4 regions of the Rahnella selenatireducens genome follow, and region 2 is predicted to be linked to each of the others. Evidence: predicted binding sites of a transcription regulator. Region 2 holds the regulator's gene; each other region holds the start of a gene.
The links. Region 2 encodes CRP, which controls carbon source genes, mostly activating them, when cyclic AMP is high. Its sites were predicted from a motif close to ATGTGANNNNNNTCACAT; they were not measured.
Positions count from the first base shown of each region.

Region 1: a site for CRP is predicted at 1,316-1,333, ahead of ACLBVC_RS04980 (enolase C-terminal domain-like protein). Genes of this name have one in related genera too.
Region 3: a site for CRP is predicted at 2,066-2,083, ahead of deoC (deoxyribose-phosphate aldolase). Genes of this name have one in related genera too.
Region 4: a site for CRP is predicted at 1,252-1,269, ahead of ACLBVC_RS10075 (CidA/LrgA family protein). Genes of this name have one in related genera too.

Region 1 covers NZ_JBKEZJ010000002.1:366,165-369,378, forward strand. The annotation lists gene ACLBVC_RS04980 (enolase C-terminal domain-like protein) at 1-1,155, opposite strand, end outside; gene ACLBVC_RS04985 (SDR family oxidoreductase) at 1,541-2,311, shown strand; gene ACLBVC_RS04990 (MFS transporter) at 2,416-3,214, shown strand, end outside.
Region 2 covers NZ_JBKEZJ010000006.1:326,889-330,102, forward strand. The annotation lists gene ACLBVC_RS12885 (YccS/YhfK family putative transporter) at 1-1,413, opposite strand, end outside; gene crp (cAMP-activated global transcriptional regulator CRP) at 1,475-2,107, opposite strand; gene ACLBVC_RS12895 (OsmC family protein) at 2,470-2,877, shown strand; gene ACLBVC_RS12900 (LysR substrate-binding domain-containing protein) at 2,879-3,214, opposite strand, start outside.
Region 3 covers NZ_JBKEZJ010000004.1:210,754-213,967, reverse strand. The annotation lists gene deoA (thymidine phosphorylase) at 1-956, opposite strand, end outside; gene deoC (deoxyribose-phosphate aldolase) at 1,047-1,826, opposite strand; gene ACLBVC_RS08755 (TatD family hydrolase) at 2,366-3,154, opposite strand; gene ACLBVC_RS08750 (patatin-like phospholipase family protein) at 3,151-3,214, opposite strand, start outside.
Region 4 covers NZ_JBKEZJ010000005.1:57,024-60,237, reverse strand. The annotation lists gene lsrK (autoinducer-2 kinase) at 1-990, shown strand, start outside; gene ACLBVC_RS10075 (CidA/LrgA family protein) at 1,313-1,717, shown strand; gene ACLBVC_RS10070 (CidB/LrgB family autolysis modulator) at 1,710-2,405, shown strand; gene flgL (flagellar hook-associated protein FlgL) at 2,710-3,214, opposite strand, start outside.

The DNA of each region.
Region 1 (3,214 bases), on a different contig from region 2:
AATGCCGAGCCCAGGCCGATCACTCAGATAGGCATAGCCTTGCTCGATTTCAGCACATCCCGGGAACACCTCACGAAGGGCATCGTTCACAGGCGTATATTCCTGAATACCAAAATTGGTCACACTCATATCCAGATGCAGATTGGCACACACACCCACCGGGGAAATATCTCCCGGCCCGTGCCACGCAGTCCGGACACCATGCAGTTCGCTGAACGTAGCCAGTTTCTTAGCGGGTGTAATCCCACCGATAGTACTGACATGACAACGGATATAGTCAATCAGGTTGTGGGCGATCAGCGGCTTCCAGTCATTGATATTGGTAAACAATTCGCCCATCGAAATTGGTGTAGAAGACTGTTGACGTAGCATTTTCAGCCATTCAATGTTTTCCGGTGCCACCGGGTCTTCAAGATAAAACAGCTGATATTGCTCGAGTGTTTTCGCCAACTGAACAGAGGCTATTGGCTGCACACGTTCATGAACATCATGGATAAACTCAATCCCGAATCCCAGTTTATTTCGCAGATGATCAAACAGACGCGGCACGCTTTTGACGTAGGATTCTGGATCAAAATAAATCCCCGGTGTGGTATTGCGCGGTGATCGTTTTGGTTGAATGTTTTTCGCGCGCGCCAGACGGGTGGCGATGAGCTTCATATCATCGGTCCCTGCTCCGCCGTACATCCCCATCTGGCAGCGCACGTACTGGTAGCCTTCTTCCATTTTGGCGCGAATATTATCTTCGACTTCAAATTCGTCCCCACCATCGGTATGGACGTACAACGGAATACCATCCCTGCATTTTCCTCCAAGTAACTCGTAAACCGGCATTCCCGCCAGTTTCCCTTTGATATCCCACAGCGCCATGTCCACGCCAGACAACGCATTATTCATAATCGGCCCGCTGCGCCAGTAGCCGCTCACACACGCTGACTGCCAGATGTCTTCAATGCGTGTCGGGTCTTTACCGATTAAAAAGGGTTCCATGTATTCGTCGATGGCGGTTTTCACGGCATGGATCCGTTGCGTAAATGTCGCGCAGCCTAAACCGTACAAGCCCGGCTGGTTGGTTTCTACCTTCACCACCGCGAGATCAATACCGCCTGGCGCCGTCAGAATCGTTTTCACTGCGGTGATTTTAAGATTGCTCACACTCACTCCTTAATTTTGTCTGTTACAGACCCGTTAAATTCACCCTATATCGAACTGCAAGGGTTTTGCTGGTATTTATCTTTACCAATTCGTATGTCGTCCTACAAGTAGTTTTCGTTATAACATTGATAGACTTTTCTCCAAACTCATCCGTACAATTTTGTGGAGCAGATCAAAATAGTGTTATGCTATATTCCAATTCATTGTTTTATAGGCATTTATTTTGATTACCATTAAATTCATGAAAAAACTTGTGACGTATGTGGCAAAAAAAATTGATCGTCATTGATTTAAAAATATTCATGTATCACTTTAAAACACGAATGATGTCATACAGGTTTAACTCTGATGATACTTTCCTAAAAACCCACCATGAGGATTTACCATGTCTGCTGCATTATTTGATTTAACCGGGAAAACGGCATTAGTCACGGGCTCTGCACGAGGGCTAGGTTTTGCATACGCACAGGGGCTGGCAGCGGCAGGAGCCGGTGTGATCCTCAATGATATCCGAGAAGAATTATTGCAAGATTCGGTCCAGACGCTGCGCAATCAGGGCTATCAGGCGCATGGATTCGCCTTTGACGTCACAAGTGAAGAGGCCGTGGAAAGGGCCTTTACCGCACTCGAAGCGCAAGGCCTGCGGGTAGATATTCTGATCAACAACGCGGGGATCCAGTACCGCAAGCCAATGGTCGAACTGGAGCTGGAACAGTGGCAGCGCGTAATTGATACCAATCTGACCAGCGCGTTTATTGTCTCACGGTCCGCCGCGAAACGAATGATCGCACGCGGTAACGGCGGAAAAATTATTAATATTGGCTCTCTGACCAGCCAGGCAGCACGCCCTACCGTCGCGCCCTATACTGCGGCAAAAGGTGGTATCAAAATGCTCACCTGTTCGATGGCCGCCGAATGGGCAGAATTCAACATTCAGTCCAATGCCATCGGCCCCGGTTACATTCTCACCGACATGAATACTGCGCTTATCGATAACAAAGAATTCGACAGCTGGGTTAAAGCCAGCAATCCGTCCAGGCGCTGGGGCAAACCACAGGAACTGATTGGCACCGCTGTTTTCCTGTCATCTTCAGCTTCTGACTACATTAATGGCCAGATCATCTACGTTGATGGCGGCTGGCTAGCCGTGCTGTAAACATCTTATTCAACCCTTTGCCCGTGGCTTCAACGCTATGCTGCGGGCGTTCCCCTGCCTTGTTTGACTAAAACTAAGAACAAAAATCTGACCAGGACACTCAAATGAAACCCACAAAGTCGCGATTCTTTATTCTCTCGCTGTTATTCATTGTGACGGCTATTAACTACATGGACAGGGCCAACTTGTCTGTCGCAGGAAGCAAAATACAGTCTGAATTTGACCTCAGCGCCACTCAGCTTGGGCTGCTTTTCTCGATGTTTACCTGGTTCTACGCCGCCAGTCAGATCCCGGTCGGTTACATTCTGGATCGTATTGGCTCACGTATTTTGTACGGTAGCGCCATTATTCTTTGGAGTATTTTCACGTTCCTGATGGGATTCTCTTCACACCACTTATTCACCACCGCCACGGCCTCTTTCCTGATGCTACTGGGATGTCGCGCGCTGATTGGGATCGCCGAAGCCCCTTCCTTTCCGTCAAATACCAAGATTATTGCCACCTGGTTTCCGGACCATGAACGGGCGCGTGCCACGGCGATTTATTCCAGCGCACAGTACATCGGGCTGGCGTTGTTAACACCGGCACTCTCTTACATCGTGGCAGTGTACGGCTGGGAAATGTCGTTTTACCTGTCCGGCGGCGCGGGCATTCTGTTTGGGATTTACTGGTTGTTCAAATACCGGGACCCGCAACACAGTACCGGCACCAACACGCAGGAATTGGATTACATACGGGAAGGCGGCGGTTATGGCTCCCAAAACCAGGCAAACGTCAGCGAAAAAGTCCGCTGGGAAGATATCAGGTATTTCCTCAGACAGCGCACCATCTGGGGGCTATTCATCGCTCAGTTTGCCTGCTCGTCAACGCTCTATTTTTTCCTGACGTGGTTCATTGTTTATC
Region 2 (3,214 bases):
GGCGGTGACCGTCATGCCGACCATCGCCAGCCCGTAGTTTTTGCGCAGTACCGTGTAGGAGATCAATGTCACCACCAGCATACAAATCAGCGTGATGCCTTCCGGCATCTCCAGTTTCAGCAATCCGGCGGCAATCAGCAGACCGGCCAGCGTGCCGAGCGCACGGTGCTGGATACGCACACGCGTGGCGTTATAACCGTTCTGGCTGACCAGCATGATCGTCAGCAAAATCCAGTAGGGTTTTGGCAGATTGAAGAACAACCCAAGGCTGCTGCCGATCGCCAGAATCAGACCCAGACGTGCGGCATTGCGCAGGGCCGAGGATTTAAAAGACAGGTAGCTTTTCACCGCAGGCCAGAAAGGCAGGCGCGGCTGGGAGTTCATCAGATCGCGGCGATACAGCGGGCGCTGCGTCCGCAGCAGTCGTGCGATACGGCTGAAATGGTAATAACAGAACTGGCCGACCGGATTCTGCGGGTTCTGCGCCGCAATTTTTTCCAGCGCCGCCAGTTCATTCGCCATGGTGAAACGCTCGGAGAATCGGTGATAAAGAATATCGTCCGCAATCACGCGCAGACGAGCGGAAATTACCTGCGCATTCCGGCGGATCACCGCTTCTGCGTGGCTTTCTTCCACCAGTTTCTGCACTTCTTCCGGCTGATGCAGGCTGACCGTGATGTGTTCCTGCAAATCGAGTGCAACCTGAAAACGCTGGAACAGCCGCTTGTGGTTATTGTGGTGTTCATGATGCGGCAACATATGCAGCTGCTGATAGAGCAACGCAATCAGATCGATGACCTGCTGCTGGCGCTTGAGCAACGGGGGAAGGGCTGTTTCGGGGTCGATATGTTGCGTCAGCAGGCTGTATTTGGCCTCGAAATAATCCGCCAGCTGCAAATACAGCTGGCTGAGCGTTTCGCGCATAGGTTGTTCTTCGGAAATACGGAACCATGCCCAGTTAAACAGCCCGTACCAGGCGGTTCCGGCAGCAAACAGCGCCGGTGCCTGCCACATCGGCCTCACGCCGACCATACTCAGTGTGAAGATGGTGGCCACCAGCGCGCCCGGCAACAGGCGTGCGTGCAGCGGGCTGATTTCGCCGGTGACGCCGAGCAGTAAAGCCAGCGTTAACATGATGAGCGGCAGGGGAATGTGCCAGTTTTCGAGCATCACCTGCAAAAGGATACTGCTGACGGCAAACAGCGAACCGCCGACGATCAGGCGTTTAAAAAAGCGTTTGTGCGGGGTATCGAGACCGGCGACGTTGCAACAGGCCGGGCACAGCGAGAACAGCAGACCCATTTGCAGATTGCCAAACAGCCAGCAAATACCGACAGGCAGGCACAACACCAGCGTCTGGCGCAGCGCGTAGTTAACTTCGGGATGATAGAACAGTCTTCGCCATAGCGTCATGGGTAAAGCTTAGCCCATAAAAAAGGCGCGACAGTCAACTGTCGCGCCAATTTCTGAGGGATTAACGTGTACCGTAAACGACAATCGTTTTACCGTGTGCGGAGATCAGGCTCTGATCTTCCAGCATTTTGAGAATACGTCCGACTGTTTCACGTGAACAACCGACGATTTGGCCGATTTCCTGACGGGTGATCTTGATTTGCATCCCGTCCGGATGGGTCATTGCATCAGGCTGTTTGGCCAGATTAAGCAAAGTTTGCGCGATACGGCCTGTTACGTCGAGGAAGGCAAGGTTGCCGACTTTCTCTGACGTCACTTGCAGACGGTTTGCCATCTGCGCGGAAAGACGCATCAGAATATCCGGGTTTACCTGAATCAGCTGGCGGAATTTTTTATAAGAAATTTCAGCCACTTCGCAGGCAGTTTTAGCACGAACCCAAGCACTGCGTTCCTGCCCTTCTTCGAAGAGTCCCAGCTCGCCGATGAAGTCACCTTGGTTAAGGTATGACAGTATCATTTCTTTGCCTTCTTCATCTTTAATCAGGACGGCAACCGACCCTTTCACGATGTAGTACAGCGTTTCGGCTTTTTCACCCTGGTGAATCAGCGTACTTTTAGAAGGATACTTATGTATATGACAGTGAGACAGGAACCATTCGAGAGTCGGGTCTGTTTGTGGCTTGCCGAGAACCATTTGCTATTATCCTCTGTTGTTATCGCTGCCCAAAATCACAGGGCTCAGAGTTCCCTGTACGGCACTTACTTTAAAAAGCGCCCTTTCAGCATATAACTCCCCAGAAATGCTGCAAGCGGATGTCGGAGTGAAACAGCCTGATTATTGCTGTTAACACCGTGGGTTCTGTTCTTAAACCGCAAAAACCGTCACCGCAATTTACTGGAAAGTATGTTTCGGCTTTGTTTGTAACACAGGTTTGCAATGCTGTCTTCTGTTGTCTCGCTTCAGCATGATGGCGATCGGGTTACGTTGCCAGTTTTTGGGTGAAAGGGTAGTCTGAGGGGAAAATTTGACGAATTTATCCACCGGGAGAAGAGCACATGCACGCACGCGTAAAATGGGTAGAAGGGCTGACGTTTTTAGGTGAGTCAGCGTCGGGCCATCAGATCACAATGGATGGTAATGCGGGCGACAAAGCCCCAAGCCCGATGGAAATGTTGCTGATGTCAGCGGGTGGTTGCAGCGCGATTGATGTGGTGTCTATTTTGCAAAAAGGCCGCAACGACGTGCGTGACTGCGAAGTGAAACTGACGTCTCAGCGCCGTGAAGAAGCGCCGCGTCTGTTCACGCACATCAACCTGCATTTTATCGTCACCGGTAAAGACCTGACGGATAAAATTGTGGAACGCGCGGTCAGCCTTTCTGCGGAAAAATATTGCTCTGTTTCCCTGATGCTGGGCAAAGCCGCGACGATCACCCACAGTTTTGAAGTAGTGAACGCCGAATAAGTCACCACCAGCGATACGACTGGCACTGACTTCGCAGTAAATCCAGAAATCGCCGCGCGGCAAAAGTCAGCGGCGATTTCTGCGAATAAAGCACGCAATATTCCGCCTCTGGCAGCGTATCGATATTGAGCAGGCAAAGCCTGTCCTGCAAGCCGAACGGCGCGCGCATCGCCTTCGCCACAATCGTCAGATAATCCGACTGCAATACCATATTCAGCCCGCACACCACCGAATCCGTTCTTACCGGCGTTTCACCTGCTGGCGCGCTAAAGCCGTTCATTGAAAGCTGAATCTGCTGGTAATAACCCATATCCGTTTCCGGCAACACCCAGCGCGC
Region 3 (3,214 bases), on a different contig from region 2:
GCCGCAATCATGCGACCAAAGACTTCGGCCGCTTTGCCGTTGTCGAGAACGGCCTGCAATTTGCTGCGGGCATCTGCGTCGTCTTTTGCCAGTCCGCCGGACAGCAACATTTCCACACACAGCGCCATCGTGACTTCGAGCAGGCGCGGATTGCGGTATTCGCCGGTCAGGAAGCGAACGGCTTCGCGCACTTCGACTGCGTTACCGGCGCTGGACGCCAGCACCTGGTTCATGTCGGTGAGCAGCGCCGTGGTTTTGCAACCCGCGCCATTTGCCACATCCACAATCGCCTGTGCCAGATCTTCTGAAAGCTGGTAGGTCGGCATAAACGCGCCGGAGCCCACTTTGACGTCCATGACCAGCGCGTCCAGCCCTTCTGCCAGTTTTTTGGCGAGGATTGACGCGGTAATCAGCGGGATAGAATCCACGGTCGCGGTAATATCACGCGTTGCGTAGAAACGTTTGTCTGCCGGTGCCAGCGAGCTGGTCTGGCCGATAATCGCCACACCGACATCCTGAATAATGCTGCGGAAACGGCTGTCGTCCGGGAAAATATCAAAGCCCGGAATGGCTTCGAGTTTGTCCAGCGTACCGCCGGTATGACCCAGCCCGCGGCCGGAAATCATCGGCACATAACCGCCGCACGCAGCGACCATCGGACCTAACATCAGGGAAGTCACGTCACCCACGCCGCCGGTGGAATGTTTATCCACAATAGGGCCGTTCAGGTTGAGGCTTTTCCAGTCCAGCACGGTGCCGGAATCGCGCATCGCCATGGTCAGCGAAACGCGCTCTTTCATAGTCATATCATTGAAATATATGGTCATTGCCAGTGCAGCAATCTGACCTTCTGAAACCTGACTGTCGCGAATACCGTTCACAAAGAAACGAATTTCTTCGTCGCTTAAAGGCTGGCCATCACGTTTTTTTCGAATAATTTCTTGTGCGAGAAACAAGGTATCCCCCTGCTTAAGCTGAGCGCCGCATACGGACGCGAATACCGGGCGCTGTTAAACAGCGCCGCGGCAAAATTCGTGTATCGGTGATTAATAGCTGCTGGTGGCTTTCTGGCCAGCGTGACCCAGAGTGGTCAGCAGGCTTGCCAGCAGGCTTGAAGCGCCAAAACGGAAGTGACGTGCATCAGCCCATTCGCGGCCCAGCAAGCGGTCAGCCAGTGCCAGATATTGCGCAGCGTCTTCAGCGGTTTTCACGCCACCGGCCGGTTTGAAACCAACGTCTTTGCCCACGCCCATCTCAGCAATCACGCTCATCATCAGTTCAGCACTGTGTAATGTTGCGTTTTCAGGCACTTTGCCGGTTGAGGTTTTGATGAAATCAGCGCCTGCTTTGATAGCAATTTCGGAGGCTTTGCGGATCAGCGCGTCCTGTTTCAGCTCACCGGTTTCGATGATCACTTTCAGCAGAACGTTCGCGGCTGCACAGGCTTCTTTGCACTGTTTAACCATCTCAAAACCGATTTGCTCGTTACCTGCGATCAGTGCGCGGTATGGGAATACCACGTCAACTTCGTCGGCACCGTAAGCAATGGCGGCGCGGGTTTCTGCCAGCGCGATTTCAAGATCGTCATTACCGTGCGGGAAGTTCGTGACGGTGGCGATACGGATATCTGGCGTCCCTTGCTCACGCAGAGTTTTACGCGCAATCGGGATAAAACGAGGATAAATACAGACTGCAGCGGTGTTACCTGCCGGGCTTTTTGCCTGGTGACAAAGCGCGATCACTTTTGCATCGGTGTCGTCTTCGTTCAGCGTGGTTAAATCCATCAGGTTCAGCGCACGTTGCGCTGCGGCGGTTAAATCGGTCATATAACTCTCCAACAATTTTCAATTCCAGCGACCGGCCAGAACTGAGCATACAGTCATGAATTCATTCCGACGGTTAACATCGGGGAAAGAATTCTGCACGTTGGCGAGCGGACTTGGTTCCATGAAGATAGCGTGCGTAAACCCTGTGGCTTACGTGGCAACTGAGATCCTTCTCACCGCGCTTGGATTGGCTGATGCCAATTCATTGTGACTATTTGAACACGTCACATCAGGTTCCTGTGTGCAGTATTTCACACAAAATGAAAACCGTTTGCAACGTTGCTTATTAAAATGAGACTCAAGTCACATTTTAACGGCGTTATGCTCAGTGTCTAATCCAGATAAGAGTGTATACCCGATTCATGACAAACGAAGTTTTGGCGGATATACAGAGAACGCCGACTGGCGATCTTGCAGGCAATGTTATAATAATAACATTTTAAAGAGAACATAAATTGCATCACAGCTGAGAATGCACAGGTAGCAAGAAATGCGGGTGAGCAATAATGTTATTTAAATCACAAAAAAAACAAACCGAATTACTGCAGTGCAGATAGCTGAAAAACCCGTCGGGTATTGGCGAGCAGTGTGTTGGCGATTTCTTGCGCAGATTCCGTCCGCAATTCGCATAACACATCAAACACCGCCGCAGCGCGTTCCGGCCGGTTGGGCTGCCCCTGAAAACCCTGCAACGGCATGTCCGGCGCATCGGTTTCCAGTAATAAAGAAGAGAGTGGCAATTGCGCCATCACCTGGCGGGTTTTCTGCGCACGTTCGTAACTTATCGTTCCGCCGACGCCTATCGCATAACCGAGTTTGATAAACGCCTGCGCCTGAGAAAGGCTTCCGGCAAAACCGTGTACCACGCCGGTCGCGGGCAGTTTCGCCTGCCGTAACATCGCAGCGAGCTGATCGTGGCTGCGACGTGAATGCAAAATGACCGGCAGATTTTCTTTTTTTGCCAGGGAAAACTGAGCTTTAAGCAACCGCTGTTGTTGTTCAAACATCGGGGATTCCATGTATAAATCCAGCCCAATCTCCCCCACTGCGACCAGCCGCGCATCCCGATGGCTGAGAAACGCTTCGAGCAATTCGAGATCCTGTTCTTTATGCTGCGCGATGTATAAAGGATGCAGCCCCAGCGCGGCGTGGATCTGTGGATAGTTTTTGGCAAGCGCGAGAATGCCGAGAAAGCGATCTGCCGTGACGGCTGGCACGATAATTTCGCGGATGCCCGATTCACCGGCGAGATGCAGGCTTTCCGCTTCCGCACCGGTGAAAGGCGGGAAATCGAAGTGGCAGTGTGTATCGATAAATGTGTAACTCACAGCTTGTCACCTTCGCTGGCCGGATAATGGCTCTCAGGCGGCGCATTGTCGCTCATTGCC
Region 4 (3,214 bases), on a different contig from region 2:
AACTGGCGGCCGGAGCTTTTAGACATGGCCGGGCTGCGCGCCGATATGTTATCCCCCGTCGCCGAAACCGGCACGCGTCTGGGTTACGTGACTGCCAGCGCAGCGGAACTCAGCGGCCTGAAAGCCGGCACGCCCGTCGGCATGGGCGGCGGCGATGCCCAGCTCGGTACGCTCGGTTTAGGGCTGGTGCGCCCCGGCCAGACTGCCGTTTTAGGCGGCACTTTCTGGCAGCAGATTGTGAATTTACCGCAGCCGGTCACCGATCCGGAGATGAACATCCGCGTCAATCCGCACGTCATTCCCGGCATGGCGCAGGCCGAATCCATCAGTTTCTTTACCGGCCTGACGATGCGCTGGTTCCGCGATGCGTTCTGCACCGAAGAGAAAACCCTCGCCGGGCGGTTGGGTGTGGATGCCTACAGCCTGCTCGAAGATATGGCTGCCCGTGTGCCGGTGGGTTCATGGGGCGTTACGCCGGTCTTCTCCGACGCAATGCATTTTAAGAACTGGTATCACGCCGCACCGTCGTTTATCAATCTGTCTATCGATCCGGAAAAGTGCAACAAACCGACGTTGTTCCGCGCGCTGGAGGAAAACGCCGCCATCGTCTCGGCCTGTAATCTGGATATGATCGCCAGTTTTTCCGGCGTGCGCGCAAAATCGCTGGTGTTTTCAGGCGGCGGTTCAAAAGGAAAATTGTGGTGTCAGATTCTGAGTGACGTCACCGGCGTTCCGGTTAACGTACCGGTCGTAAAAGAAGCCACTGCGTTAGGCTGCGCGATTGCGGCAGGTGTCGCGGCAGGCGTTTATGCCTCGCTGGCCGAGACCGGAGAAGCGCTGGTGCGCTGGGAACGGGAATATCAGCCTGATGTGGTGAATCACGCGAAATACCTGGTGCAGAAGGCCAACTGGCAGGAAGTGTATGCGGATCAGCTGAGGCTTGTTGACAGGCAGTTGACGACATCGATGTGGAAAGCACCCGGGTTGTGATGCCGGAGGGTGGGTTGCCGCACAAACAGGCTTAAAAACAAAGACAAATTTAACACCTTGGGCTCGCCGCCCAAACTGGCCCAAAGGGCGCGTTAAGAGATCACTGCAATTGAAAAACCGAAAATTTCTCGATCTATTTAAGAAATGCGCTCGACTTTAAACTGTGGGCGTTGGGCTACCAGCCCAAAAATCAAATACGTTTTCCCCGTTTCTTAAACACCGAGATGGAATACACTTCATTCCTAAATTTCATACTTGCTTATGTGGCGTAGATCACATCTTAATTGTATGATGAATACATCATTCAAGCGGGCAAATCACTATGAGCAACGCATTATCTCTGGCTTTCCACTATATCCGGGCATTTATCCTGATATACCTCTGTCTGTTCGCCGGGAACGCGATTTCATCTCTTTTACCGATCACTATTCCCGGCAGCATCATCGGGATGCTCATCCTTTTCGGGCTACTTTCCACGCAAATTCTGCCGTTTAAATGGGTCAAACCGGGCTGCAATGTTCTCATCCGCTATATGGCGTTGCTGTTCGTGCCCATCGGCGTCGGGGTGATGAACTACTACGAACAGCTGCGTACACAGTTCGGCCCGCTGGTGGTGTCTTGCCTGGTGAGTACGATTATTGTGTTGCTGGTCGTCGCCTATTGTTCCCATTATATTCACGGTGGTCGCGGTGCGGTGACTGACAAGGCGGAGAAGAAAAATGATTGATATTCTGTGGTCACTTCCGCTGACGCTGCTGGTGTTTTTCGCCGCCCGCAAACTGGCGATCAAACTCAAAATGCCATTACTCAATCCGCTGCTGATGTCGATGGTGATTATCATCCCTCTGCTGCTGGTCACGAATATCCCTTACACCCGCTATTTTGCCGGCAGTAAAATTCTCAATGATTTGCTGCAACCCGCCGTCGTCGCGCTGGCGTTTCCCCTTTACGAGCAACTGCACCAGATCCGCGCACGGTGGAAATCCATCATCAGTATCTGTTTTATCGGCAGCATTGTGGCGATGACCACCGGGACCGCGATTGCGTTATGGATGGGGGCGACGCCGGAAATAGCCGCGTCAGTGATGCCTAAATCCGTCACCACGCCGATTGCGATGGCTACCGCGCAATCCATTCACGGTATTCCGGCCATCAGCGCCGTGTGCGTTATTTTTGTCGGGATCCTGGGCGCAGTTTTCGGCCACAGCATTCTGAACGTGCTGAAGATCACCACCAAAGCCTCGCGCGGTCTGGCGATGGGCACCGCCTCTCACGCACTCGGCACCGCCCGCTGCGCAGAAATGGATTATCAGGAAGGCGCTTTCAGCTCGCTGGCGCTGGTGATTTGCGGGATTATCACTTCCCTCCTCGCCCCGTTCCTGTTCCCCGTCCTGCTCACCTTATTTGGTCATTAGTCCGTTTCATTGATCACCTTTTCCTCGAAATAGTCCGGATTGGATCAAGGCGGCAACTGAACGAATTCCCGGGAGCATGCAATAAGTATGTGACCCGGGTGAGCGAAGGCGCCAACGCTGAGCCAGTTCGGAATATGAAGAGGAAAAAGCGTATGTCACTTCAACCTTAGAAAAAGTGACATACAAAGCTGAAGGTACCCGGTTTAAGTACAATCAGAAAAGGGTCTGCGTGTCTGCTTTAGCCACAGACGGCAGTCGATAACGAAGAGAGTAAGCGGGCGCGTCAGGTGACGCGCCGGAAGAATTACGAATTCATCTGGAACAGGGACATCCCCTGCATGGCGCTGTAGGTTTTGTAAGAGGCCTGAAGCGCAACCTGTTGTAGCGTGTATGTCGAAATTGCGGATGTCCATTCGGTATCGACCAGATTACTGAGTTTGGTCGAGTTTGCCACGTCGCGGTTATCGCCGAGCGTATCCAGATTATCCAGTTCGCTCATCTGAGTACCCAACTCTGAACGCACAGACAGCACGTTGTTGAGTGAGTTGCTCAGCCCGCGGTTGGCTTTGCCGATCGCATCTGAATATTCGGTATCAGACGTGTAATCCGCAGAAGGCGTTTTCAGCGCAGTCAGCGCACCGTCGATGGTTTTGAAGATATCGGATTCGCTGGCGGAGCCATCGGGTTCCGCTTTTGCATCGCCGGTTAAGGAATCGAAAACCTGATTACCGGTATGGCTGATGGTCATGGTACGGCTGGCATCCACCTGCTGGGTCAGCGCTGTCGTGCCACCGGTATAGGTTACGGCA